Regions from separate parts of the Chryseobacterium sp. JK1 genome, predicted to be linked through region 1. Evidence: riboswitches for the same ligand, from Rfam matches in the RefSeq annotation. Region 1 holds a riboswitch; each other region holds the start of a gene.
What was found. Region 1 has a riboswitch for cobalamin ahead of ACQ76T_RS00990 (T9SS type A sorting domain-containing protein). Riboswitches for the same ligand answer to the same signal wherever they lie in the genome.

Region 1 (3,773 bases):
AAACATTATAAATATTCACTTCTTTAATACTTTCAGGACTTTCAATCTGAATAAAATCACTTGCCGGATTTGGATAAATACTGAAATTTTTCTTACTTACATTGGATATTCCCAGTGTAATATTAGAAGCTTCAGTAGGAGTAAAGGGTCTTCTCTGCCCGAAGCTTAATCCAAACCATTCATTATTACTCAATGTGATTGCTGAAAGATTGGCGTTACTTTTCCAGTTTGACAAATTATTTCCTTTGTATAGCTTCCAGGAATTGGTTCCGTTGGCTGTTCCGGAAAAAGAATTTAATGATAAAGAAGAAACCTGATTGGCCGCTGAAGTATAGCTAAATGTGCTTGTCTGAGCAGCAATCATCTGCATAGCTTGTTCAGCAGTGATGGTTCCATTGTATTGGATTCCGAATACAAAAGAATCTGCAGTTCCATTAGCATTATCCGTTCCAAAATCTACAACCACTAAGCTTTTATTAGCCCCGATACCTATCCAATGGGTAATCTGAGAGGCATTATACCATGAAGAACCGTAAGCGGCAATAGGGGTAGCAGGTGCCTGTGCTGTAGGATTGTTGAATCCGTAGCTTGCACCATACCATTTACCATCTACAATAGTTCCGCTGTTCATCCATCCTCCCAGACCCCAGCTACTGGTACTGTCACCAGTCCATAGGCTCCACCAATCTGGTGTGGATTGCTGTGAATGGTTATTGAAACTTACCTTATCAAGAAAACCATTATTAAAGGTTGCATTATAATCAAAAGCAGGTTCTGCGTTTTTGATCATCTCAAGCATCTGAGCTCCGGTTATATCTTGTCCGGGATTAAACCTTACTCCCCAGGCATATGATCTGTCATCCGTTCCATCTTTAAAGTCTGCTACAAAATAGGCGATCTGAGAACCTGTTCCCACGAAGAACTTTACGTCATTGGCAGTGAATTGGGCAAAACACAAACCAACGATAAAGGTACATATAAAGCTTACTATTTTTTGCATTGTAAATCTTACTTGATGATTAGTTTCTCGCTGAAGCTATTGTTTTTATCAGTGATTTTTACAACATATACTCCTTTAGGAAGATTATTTACATCAACTCCGTTTTGAGTGTACTGAGTATTGATGATCATTCTGCCATTCGCATCATAAACCTGAACGTTTCCACTGTTTAAGCCTTGTACATAGAATTTGTCACTCGCAGGGTTTGGATATAGTGACAATTTAGATGTTTTTATGTTTTCAACGGTTGAAAGACTTGAAGATGCGCTGTTGTAAGCAATAATTTGATTAGGAAGTAGGCCTACTGTAAAAGTATTTTGTAATGTTCCCTGTAAGTTATACATGTAGATTTTTCCAGGAGCAACATAGCCTTGGGGATCCGCTATATAGATATTGTTATTAACGATGTTAAATCCATAAGCTGAACCATAACTGTTTACTGTAATAGGAGGAGTTGCAATTGCATTGGTCGAAAAAGAAGGTGCTGCAATAGAAGTTTTATAAATAGAAGCATCTTTCACATAGTAAATATTCGTACCATCCGTATCCATATAAGCTGGTTTTGTTCCGGCAGGAAATGTTGTAGTGGAAGCAACACTCTGAGTGGTTGTATTGTAAACCGTAAAAGTTCCAAAAGAATTGGAAACATAAGGATTTCCGGAACTCATGATGTAAAGAAGGTTATCTTTTTCAAAAATACTGTGTGGAAAATCTCCTACATTTATTTCTGATAAAACTGAGTTGCTGGTTGCATCAATAATATCCATAAAATGGTTGATTCCGAAACCTCCTTTTAGCAAAACATACAGTTTATTGTCTTTGCTGTAGATTTTTTCAGGTCCTTCTCCAACCGTGATATTAGCCTGATGGGTATAAGTGTTGAGGTCATAAACAGCTACATAGTTGGTTTGTCCGCCGCTTGCTCCCCAGTTCGTTACAAAGAATTTATTCCCACTGAAGGCAATGTATCTTGGGTTTTTAACATTGGATGTAATAGTGGTAATCAAAGAGAAATCCGATTTATTAAGAACTTTTATCTGATTGGAAATATTAAGAACTACAAAAATTTTATCACCAAAAATTTTAATGTCCTGTGCAGTATCTCCTAACGCCGCATTATTGTTGTGTGTTTTATAATAGTTGTTGGTAACAACCGATTGGTTGGAGATCAGCGATACTTCAGCATTATTGCTTCCGGCGCCGCCTTCGTTGAGTACCAGGACTCCTTCAGTTTGAGCATTTGCAAAAGAAATGACAAATGCAAGAATAAGAAAATAGATTTTCTTCATGATATTATTAAATTAAAGTTTTATTCCCGAAACTTCACTTCAGGGCAAAACATTCATGAAAAAATCTGTTGAGATTTTTATTTCATAAACTTTTATTCCCGAAAGTTGAAATTGGTATAAGGCAGGTCTCCTGGCTCACATCTTATAGCTACCTTCCCGGATTTTGGGTCCAGTGGTGTCATGTACTATAAGTTGAATAGTTTACAGTTGCGGGTACAGCTCAGGATTTAAATAATATTTTTACCTGATTCCCTATTAATGAACAGTGTTCAACCTTAAAACGCTGCAAATATATCACATAAATTATAAGTGATTTTTTATGAATTATATCTGATTTTTAGGCTTTTCTGACATTAAATAAATTTTTTCACAACTGTTTTTGCGAAATTATCAATATGTTATGGGTTGTTGTTAGGTTTTTCGTATTAAAATAAAGAAGATTGTGACGTATGATCTATTCATTTTATAAGTTCTTTATTAAAATGAAATCTCATAACGGAAAAAAGACTTCCTCAAAAATTGAGAAAGTCTTGTTGTATACTGTCCTCCTTAAACCATCAAAATATTGGAAAAGGTTGGTCAGCGATATCAATTAAAATAGAAATACGGTAATGTATCTCTATTTTTTTACAATCTTATGTATTGTGGATTGGTTAGCCGTTTTAATCTCTACAAAATAAATTCCTGAGCTTAATGCCTGAATATTAATCTTTGTTGCTTGTGTTGTAATCACTTTTTGGCCAGAAGCAGAATATATATTCACTTCTTTCACATTTTCAGAGGTTTCAATCTGGATAAAGTCACTTGCCGGATTGGGATAAATATGGAATACTTTTTTATTCACAGAAGCAACCCCTAATGTAGCATTCGCAGCTTCTGTAGGAGTAATAGGTCTTCTCTGCCCAAAGCTTAATCCCATCCAGTCGTTATTGTTTAATTGAATCTGAGAAAGATTAGATTTTGCCTGCCAGCTTGAAAGATCTTTTCCCTTGTATAATTTCCAGTTTCCGGCTCCTGCAGAATTTCCTGTAAATGTATTCAGTGTCAGATTAGAGATTTGGTTATTGGCGGATGTATAATTAAAATAAGAAGCCTGTGACTGTATCAGCTGTAAAGCCTGTTCCGCAGTTATAGTTCCGTTATACCTGATTCCGAATACAAAAGAATTGGCAGTACCAGCAGTACCATCTGTTCCGAAATCGATAACTACAAGACTTTTATTGTTACCTGTCCCAATCCAGCTGGTGATCTGAGAAGAAGTATACCATAAAGAGCTGTAGGCAGGAACTGGAGTAGAAGGGTGGGAAGGAGGATCATAACCATAAGAAACCCCATACCATTTCCCATCAATTAGTGGATCATTATTAACCCCGTTATTAAATGACATAGCCTCAGAAGTAGTTCCTGACCAGGTAGACCAGTAGTCATCAAGGCTTGGAATATGATGGTTATAGCTTAGGCTGTAAAGAAATCCTGAAGGGATT
Region 2 (3,773 bases), 2.5 Mb from region 1:
TATTGTCTCCATTTAAAATAGAAACTTTTGGGTTAAGCTTTCTATTACTTTTCCCTGTACTTCATTATTTTATTTATGAAGTAAGGCTTAAAAATGAGTATCCCTTCTACTATCATTTTGGATTTTCAAAACTGTTTCTTTGGGGACTTACTTTATCTTTTAGCCTCATTGTAAAAACGATCATTGCATTTGTATGAGCAGATTACATATTGACAGTATTACCCAATCTTTTAATGATAAAAAAACACTGCAGGATATCTACATAGAGTGCAAAGTCGGAAATATAGCAGGTATATTGGGAAGAAACGGCTCCGGAAAATCTACTCTTCTTAAAATTATTTCCGGCGTCATGGGGAGCGATACTCAGTTTATACGATGGAATGATAAAGTACTGAAGAATATTTCCGATCGAAAAAACAGAATTGCTTATCTTCCACAACATTCTTTTCTGCCTAAAGGCGAAAAGGTAGCAAAACTGATTCATCTTTTCTGTAAGCGAGAATATGCGAATCAACTTCTGCATTCTCCACTTCTTTCACCGTTTCTCAATGAAAAACCCAGAAATTTGTCTTCCGGAGAACTGAGAATGATCGAAGTAATGCTTCTCACCTATTCTCAAGCTGATTTTATATTGCTGGATGAACCCTTTCACAGCCTTGCTCCAAAAGTTGTTGATGAATTAAAAGCAATCATCCGCTCCCAATCAAAAAATAAAGGTTTTATTATTTCTGATCATCATTATCAGGATGTGATGGATATCTCGGATAAAATATATCTGCTTTCTAATGGATATTTAAAACCAATACAAAACTTACAGGAACTCCGTCAATATAATTATCTTCCGAACAGCATTTAATTTATATATTTGAAGGATCAAAAAATTTTCATGATGACTTTCATAAACAAAGCATTTTATCTGTCTGTTTTCAGTATTTTTTCTTTAGCTTTTGTTAAAGGCCAGAATAAAGTTCCTTTTGGAGTGGTAAAAGCAGAAGAAGGATATGCCAATGTACGTGTACACAAGGATAATTACAGAAAAATCGTAGATAAGATCCGCATGCGTAAAGGTGATGTTTTTGTATATGTAAAGCCAGCTCCCGGAGAAACGGAATGGATCTGGATCAAATATCCTGAAAAACAGGATGACGACAAACCTTTTGTGCGTTATGAAACTCTTGATAAAGAAGGAATGGTAAATAAAGAGCGTATTGCTTATATTGATCAGCTTCCTGCTTATACTCCTTCCAAATCTAAAAACGGGAGATCACTCATTTTTACAGATAATTCTGATCCTAAAATACCTACAGCCCAAAGAAGCAAAGTCGTTATTGACGTCTACCCTTCCAATGCCGGATACCGTAAAAAAGAAAAAGATGCTGAAGGAAAACTTCTTACTATTGACAAAGTAAAACCATGGGGAATTGGTAATGATCTTCCTGAAGGAATGACAGAAATCAAATCCATCCGAGTACAGCAGCCGGGAAGAGGTTCTGTTTTTGTAAGAGAAGCCATCAAAAATATGTTCCAGCCCACTATGGATTTTGAGAATGTTGGAGTAACAGCACTTGACAATGATAACATTTTCCTTTATATGATCAATGGTACGGGAGAGAACAGATACACAACTCTTTGGACGATCAAAAAAGGTAGAGTAATCAGTCAGATTATTTACCATAATCCGGAATAAATTCATTATTTTTGCACCCGAAAAAGTTTAACACTTATTCATCATAGAAATTGGTTTTGCCTAACCGCAAATTAAAAGGGAATCGTGTGAAAATCACGGACTGTCGCGCAACTGTAAGTAACTGTAATCTTTATCAAAGATCCACTGTGCGGGGCATGGGAAGGAGATAAAAGATGTTACAAGTCAGGAGACCTGCCTATTTCTTAAACAAAAAACTTTCGCGATCTGAAGTTTGTTGATCTGATGGATTGTTTCAGGGATTTTTAAGATTCCTGTCATTATTCTGTTGTTTTGATACAATTTCATTTCGCTTTAATTAATAATGAAATATGACGACAGAAGAAAGAATTGAAACATCCGAAACAAGAATCTTTAAAGCGGTTTTTCCTAACACAACCAACCATTATGATACTCTTTTCGGAGGTACAGCAATGCAGCTGATGGATGAAGTTGCCTTTATCACAGCTACCCGTTTTGCAAGAAAAAGAGTGGTAACGGTAAGCAGCGATAAAATCGATTTTAAAAAGCCGATTCCTGCAGGAACTATTGTAGAGCTGATCGGCAAAGTTTCTTATGTTGGAAAAACAAGTATGAAAGTTAATGTAGAAATTTTCACCGAGCAGATGTATTCTTATGAAAGAGAAAAAGCGATTGTAGGTGATTTCACTTTCGTAGCTATTGACGAATTCAAAAAACCAATCCAAATACTATAAATTTGATTTTTTTGCCATAATTATTCCAGAATTTGACAGTTTTCTCTACGGTTTCCAGAGTACAGCTTTAGATTTCCAGAATTTTTATGGCATTTGGTTTTTATTGATTTTTTTATTGAACTGAAGAATCATTCTACATATGTTGCATAAAAAAACACTGCCCAGATACTGAGCAATGTTTATGTATACAATATTTTATTTCACCACTTTTTCTGTTTCCAGGCTTCTGCTCAGTAATACATCAAAAGCCTCTCCCATTTCATCAGAAGCTCTTTTTATAGCATTTTCAAGCATATTTCTGATTTGTTTTTCTGTAACCCCGGCTTCTGTCCAGCTTTTTCCGGAGGTATGCGAGTTCAGAATAAACGGCATGATTCTGTCGATAGAACAGGCAAATACGGCATCCGGAGTTTTTTCTTCTTCAAATTCCAGCCATAAATTGAAAAAATCTGTACGCAATGGCTCATCAAGAATCCCGAAAATCTTCTGTGCAGAATTTTTTTCTCTCTCAAACTTACCTACCATTGCTTTTTCATCAAAAAGGAAAGTATCACCAGCCTCTATTTCTACCAGATCGTGAATAGAAAGCATTCTTATCACTCTCAACAGATCAATATTTTCTCGGTTTTTGGCGTACGGATACAGGATCTGTGCCAAAATAACAATCTGCCAGGAATGTTCTGCGGTGTTTTCTCTTCTGGAATCGTCGGCATTATAGTTTCTTCGCTGTACATTTTTCAAGGCATCTACTGCCAGGATAAAATCAATCTCTTTCTGAATCTTCATTTTACTTTTCTTTGTTATATTCTTCTAATGAGTATACCTTCTTTCTGGTGACCCATTTATCTTTTATTTTTTCTTTGATGGTTACTTTTACACGATCTTCTTCCGTTTTGTCTTCTTCTTTTACCAGAACCTTATCCAGTCCTTTATTAGGAATAACGGCATATTCTATGGTAAAAATATTGCAGCATCCGGATTTTCCATAAGAAATAAGACGTTTGCGCTCGGAATCTACGTTAAACATATCCAAAGCATTGGAAGCTAATTCTGTAAGTTCCTTACTTTTCACAAAACTTAGCCGGGTACTATTGAAAACATATACATCATAGGACGCTCCGTTATAATTTCCCATATTACCATTTCTTATTGCGATATCTTCACTACCGTCAAAATTAAAATCATTGATAACAATAGGGCTTTCTTCCTTCGTTAATGAATTCATTTTTCCAGACAAGAGTTTTCTGTTCTCTGCAAGATACACGATAAGATCATCAGAGGTAAACGTCTGAATTTTTGTATTTTTATTATCAAACAATTCTACGGTTCCTTTACCGCCGCAACGTCCATCAAGGCAATCTTCTATCTGAATA
Region 3 (3,773 bases), 2.7 Mb from region 1:
TCTGAAAGCCAATTTCTTTTAATTGGGTAAATATAATATTAATATTGTTTTCGCTAAATCAAAATGCTAAATATAACAATATATGAAAAACTTTTACAAAATGTCAATGAAAGTAGTAGCGTTCTGTTTCTTCTTAAAAGTTGGAATGGCAGATGCTCAGCTTACCGTAATGGGACTTGGTAATTATAATGTAGGGGCAGTTTCCAATAATGGTGTTGTAAGTATGCATACCAGTGCGGGCGCTATATTCAAATGGTCTGCTGCTGGCGGATTGGTACAGATTGGATCAATCTCAAACGGATATCCTGCCTCAGGAAAAACGGTAGTTTCTAATGACGGAACTAAAATAGCATCTACGATTACAAATTCTACTACGGGTTTTAATGAAATATCAACGTATGATATTACCAATTCTACCTGGACCAACAGAGGTGGGCTTGTTCCTACAGGTTGGGATGGCAGTGTAAGTTCTACCTGGGGAATGTCGATAGACGGAAGTACCATTGTAGGATTGGGTTATCTTACTGCAGCCAATGCTCATGCGGTAAAGTGGGACGCGGTAAGCGGAGTTATAGATTTAGGAAGTATGGTTGCCGGAAGAAGTTCCAGAGCAAATGCAATAAGTGCTGCAGGGACAGTAGTAGTAGGATGGCAGGACGAGGCAACAGGAACAAGAAGCGGGGCTAAATGGATAGACGGAGTAGAAAGTTTTATTACAGATAATAACGGGAATAATGTAGGGGAAGCAGGAGGTGTTTCTGCAGACGGAAATACAATAATTGGAGCGGCAAACCCTAATCCTTATGTTTGGAATACAGTTACGGGGCTTACTTATATAACACATCCTAATGCATCATTCAGCTTTAAAGGGGGTGCAACAGGTATTTCGGCTGACGGATCTACCGTTATAGGTTTTTATAGAGCATTTGGGGCTCCGCCAATGTCGGGGGAAGGCTTTATCTGGACTCAAGCCGGAGGTCGTATTAATCTGAACGATTATGCCACATCATTAGGAATTGCAACCAACGGTGTCTCTATGGGGCTTCCATTGGCAATTTCCCAGGATGGAAAGAAGATAGCAGGGGTAGGTACTAATGCATCCAATCAGATTGTTGGGTTTTACCTGGATCTTTCAGAATTTTTATCTGTGAATGATATTGTTAAAGAGAAAGCTGTGACGGGCATCTATCCAAATCCTGTATCAGATATTTTATACATACAAGGAACAGAAAAAATAGAAAAAGCAGAGATCTACAATATGGTAGGGCAAATCGTAAAAACTTTTAGTTCTATACATAATCAGGTGGATGTTTCATCTTTATCTAAAGGAAATTATATCCTTCAGTATTCTTTGAAAGGAGGAAAGATGGAATCCTATAAATTCATTAAAAAATAAATTCGGATATAGTTTTAAATTCATATCATCAATAGTAAAAGTGGGATTTTACATGGCTGTTTTCAATATTGAAAATGGCCATTTTTCTATATGATATTGAGATGAAATGAAGGAAGAATAAAAGTATTGATCATGATCTCAGGGATCTTTGGCAAATAGATATAAAAAGCTATCTTTGCAAGAAATTTGGTTTCCAGTGTATTGGAATGAAAAGGGAATCGGGTGTAACTCCCGGACTGTCCCCGCAACTGTAAATCGCAACAAAAGTTTCTGCAAACAACCACTGTGTATCACGGGAAGGTGCAGAATGCGAAAGTCAGGAGACCTGCCAGAATCATAATCATAAAAAACATATTGCTTTCGGAGGAAAAGTGCATTAATATGAATATAAAAAGATCTTTAGTACTGCTTTTTTCATCGTATGGTTGTTTTCTTTTCGGGCAAGAGAAAGTCATTGATACGATTTACATCTTCGATAACCAGATGAATAGAGTGAAGCTCTTTCACCCTGTGAAAACCATTTCTCCCGAAGATACTGAGAAAAATTCCACCAATCTTTCCGAACTGCTGAGGTTTCAGTCGCAGGTTTATATTAAGGAAAATGGCCGTGGTGCTGTTTCTTCACCGTCTTTCAGGGGAACTACTGCACAGCAGACCGCCTTTGTATGGAACGGAATTAATATCAATTCTAATTTTTTAGGACAGGGAGATATCAACAATATGCCTTTGTTCGGATATGATCAGATTGGAATAAAAGCCGGCGGCGGAAGTGTCATCTACGGAAGTGGAGCAGTGGGCGGAAGTATTCATATGAACAATACCCTGGATTTTAATAAAGGGTTCCATGGTTCATTATTTTCAGAAGTTGCTTCTTTTAATACTTTTAATAACTTTCTTAAAGGTTCTTACAGCAATGATAAGTTCAGTTTTAAAGCTTCGGGAAATTATTCTGTAAGTGAAAACGATTATAAAGTAAGTGACCTGAACTACATCAACAGGAACGGAAATTACTACAATACATCCTTCAACGTAGGGGCTTCCTATAAAGTAACCAACGAGCACAAGGTATCATGGCAAAGTCAGTTTTTTGACTCTTCGCAGCATTACCCAGTATACGAAGAAACAGCAACCAAAACAAAATATAAAACCCAAAGTGTAAGAAGTCTTATTGCCTGGGACTGGAATAAAGCAAAATTCAGTAACGCATTCAAAGCGGCATATACCGAAGAAAACTTCCAGTATTATGGAGATTTAAATCTTCCTAAATCCAGCGGTGGTACAGGGAAAAATTATATTGTAAAAAATGATTTCAACTATTTCCTGAATTCAAAATGGAATGTGAACCTTATTGGAGAATTTCAGGTGAATAAAGGGGAAGGTTACAAAAGTGGAATAACGAATGTAAGCCGAAATATAGGTTCTGTTTCTGCCTTATTGAGGTATTTTGCAACGAAGGATCTGCGCTTTGAAGGGGGATTCAAAAAAGATTTTGTAGAAGACATCAGTTCTCCGGTTTTGTTCTCATTCTCCGGAAAATGGAACACTTCAAAATGGTATAATGTAGGACTTAATTTGTCTAAAAACTTCAGATATCCTTCATTTAATGATATCTATTACGAACCGGGAGGAAATAAAGATCTGAGACCGGAAACTTCTGTTCAGGTAGACATGAACCACGAATTTAAAGTAGGAAGTTTTAAACTGAATGTGTCTCCTTACTTTTTGGAAGGAACCGATCTTATTGTATGGATGCCAACAGCTCTGGGATATTGGCAGGCCTTTAATGTCAACAAAACAGAATCTTACGGATTGGAGTCTCAGTTGTCTTTTAATAAACAATTCGGAAACCATAAAATAGGAATAAGTGCAGGATATTATTATACCAAATCGATAGATAAGGAGTCTAAGAAACAATTAGCTTATATTCCAATGCACCGTGGAACAGCCAATTTGGATTATGAATATGGTTTTATCAAATTGTATGCTCAGGCACTTGTGAATGGCCTTACATATACAGGAACGGATGAAAAAAGAGATACGGCGATTGATCCTTATTTTATTTTAAATACAGGAATTTCGGCAACAGTTTCAAAGAAATATACTCTAGGTGTTAAAGTGAATAATATAACAAACACTTATTACAAAACAGTTTCTTTTTATCCTTTACCTAAAAGAAATTATGGAGTGTATGCAGCCATTAATTTTTAAAAACTAAAATTAATATATTATGAGAGTAACTAGAATTTTAACGGTACTATTTGCATTTGTATTGTTATTTAACATTTCGTGTAGCAATGATAGTGATAACATAGAAATATCACCTATCACTTACCAGAACGGATATTTAATTTCCAATGAAGGAAATTTTCAGTCCTAT

Region 2: linked by a shared signal. The riboswitch ahead of ACQ76T_RS12235 (acyl-CoA thioesterase) and the one ahead of ACQ76T_RS00990 (T9SS type A sorting domain-containing protein) in region 1 are both predicted to bind cobalamin.
Region 3: linked by a shared signal. The riboswitch ahead of ACQ76T_RS12890 (TonB-dependent receptor plug domain-containing protein) and the one ahead of ACQ76T_RS00990 (T9SS type A sorting domain-containing protein) in region 1 are both predicted to bind cobalamin.

Annotation. Positions count from the first base shown of each region.
Region 1 is NZ_JBODRU010000001.1:194,072-197,844, forward strand. Features, by position in the region: gene ACQ76T_RS00985 (T9SS type A sorting domain-containing protein) at 1-1,000, opposite strand, end outside; gene ACQ76T_RS00990 (T9SS type A sorting domain-containing protein) at 1,009-2,289, opposite strand; cobalamin riboswitch at 2,393-2,582, opposite strand; gene ACQ76T_RS00995 (T9SS type A sorting domain-containing protein) at 2,909-3,773, opposite strand, start outside.
Region 2 is NZ_JBODRU010000001.1:2,693,472-2,697,244, forward strand. Features, by position in the region: gene ACQ76T_RS12220 (hypothetical protein) at 1-197, shown strand, start outside; gene ACQ76T_RS12225 (ATP-binding cassette domain-containing protein) at 194-856, shown strand; gene ACQ76T_RS12230 (hypothetical protein) at 887-1,687, shown strand; cobalamin riboswitch at 1,722-1,901, shown strand; gene ACQ76T_RS12235 (acyl-CoA thioesterase) at 2,017-2,400, shown strand; gene ACQ76T_RS12240 (HD domain-containing protein) at 2,596-3,186, opposite strand; gene ACQ76T_RS12245 (XAC2610-related protein) at 3,188-3,773, opposite strand, start outside.
Region 3 is NZ_JBODRU010000001.1:2,845,204-2,848,976, reverse strand. Features, by position in the region: gene ACQ76T_RS12895 (T9SS type A sorting domain-containing protein) at 83-1,396, shown strand; cobalamin riboswitch at 1,567-1,743, shown strand; gene ACQ76T_RS12890 (TonB-dependent receptor plug domain-containing protein) at 1,778-3,604, shown strand; gene ACQ76T_RS12885 (YncE family protein) at 3,624-3,773, shown strand, end outside.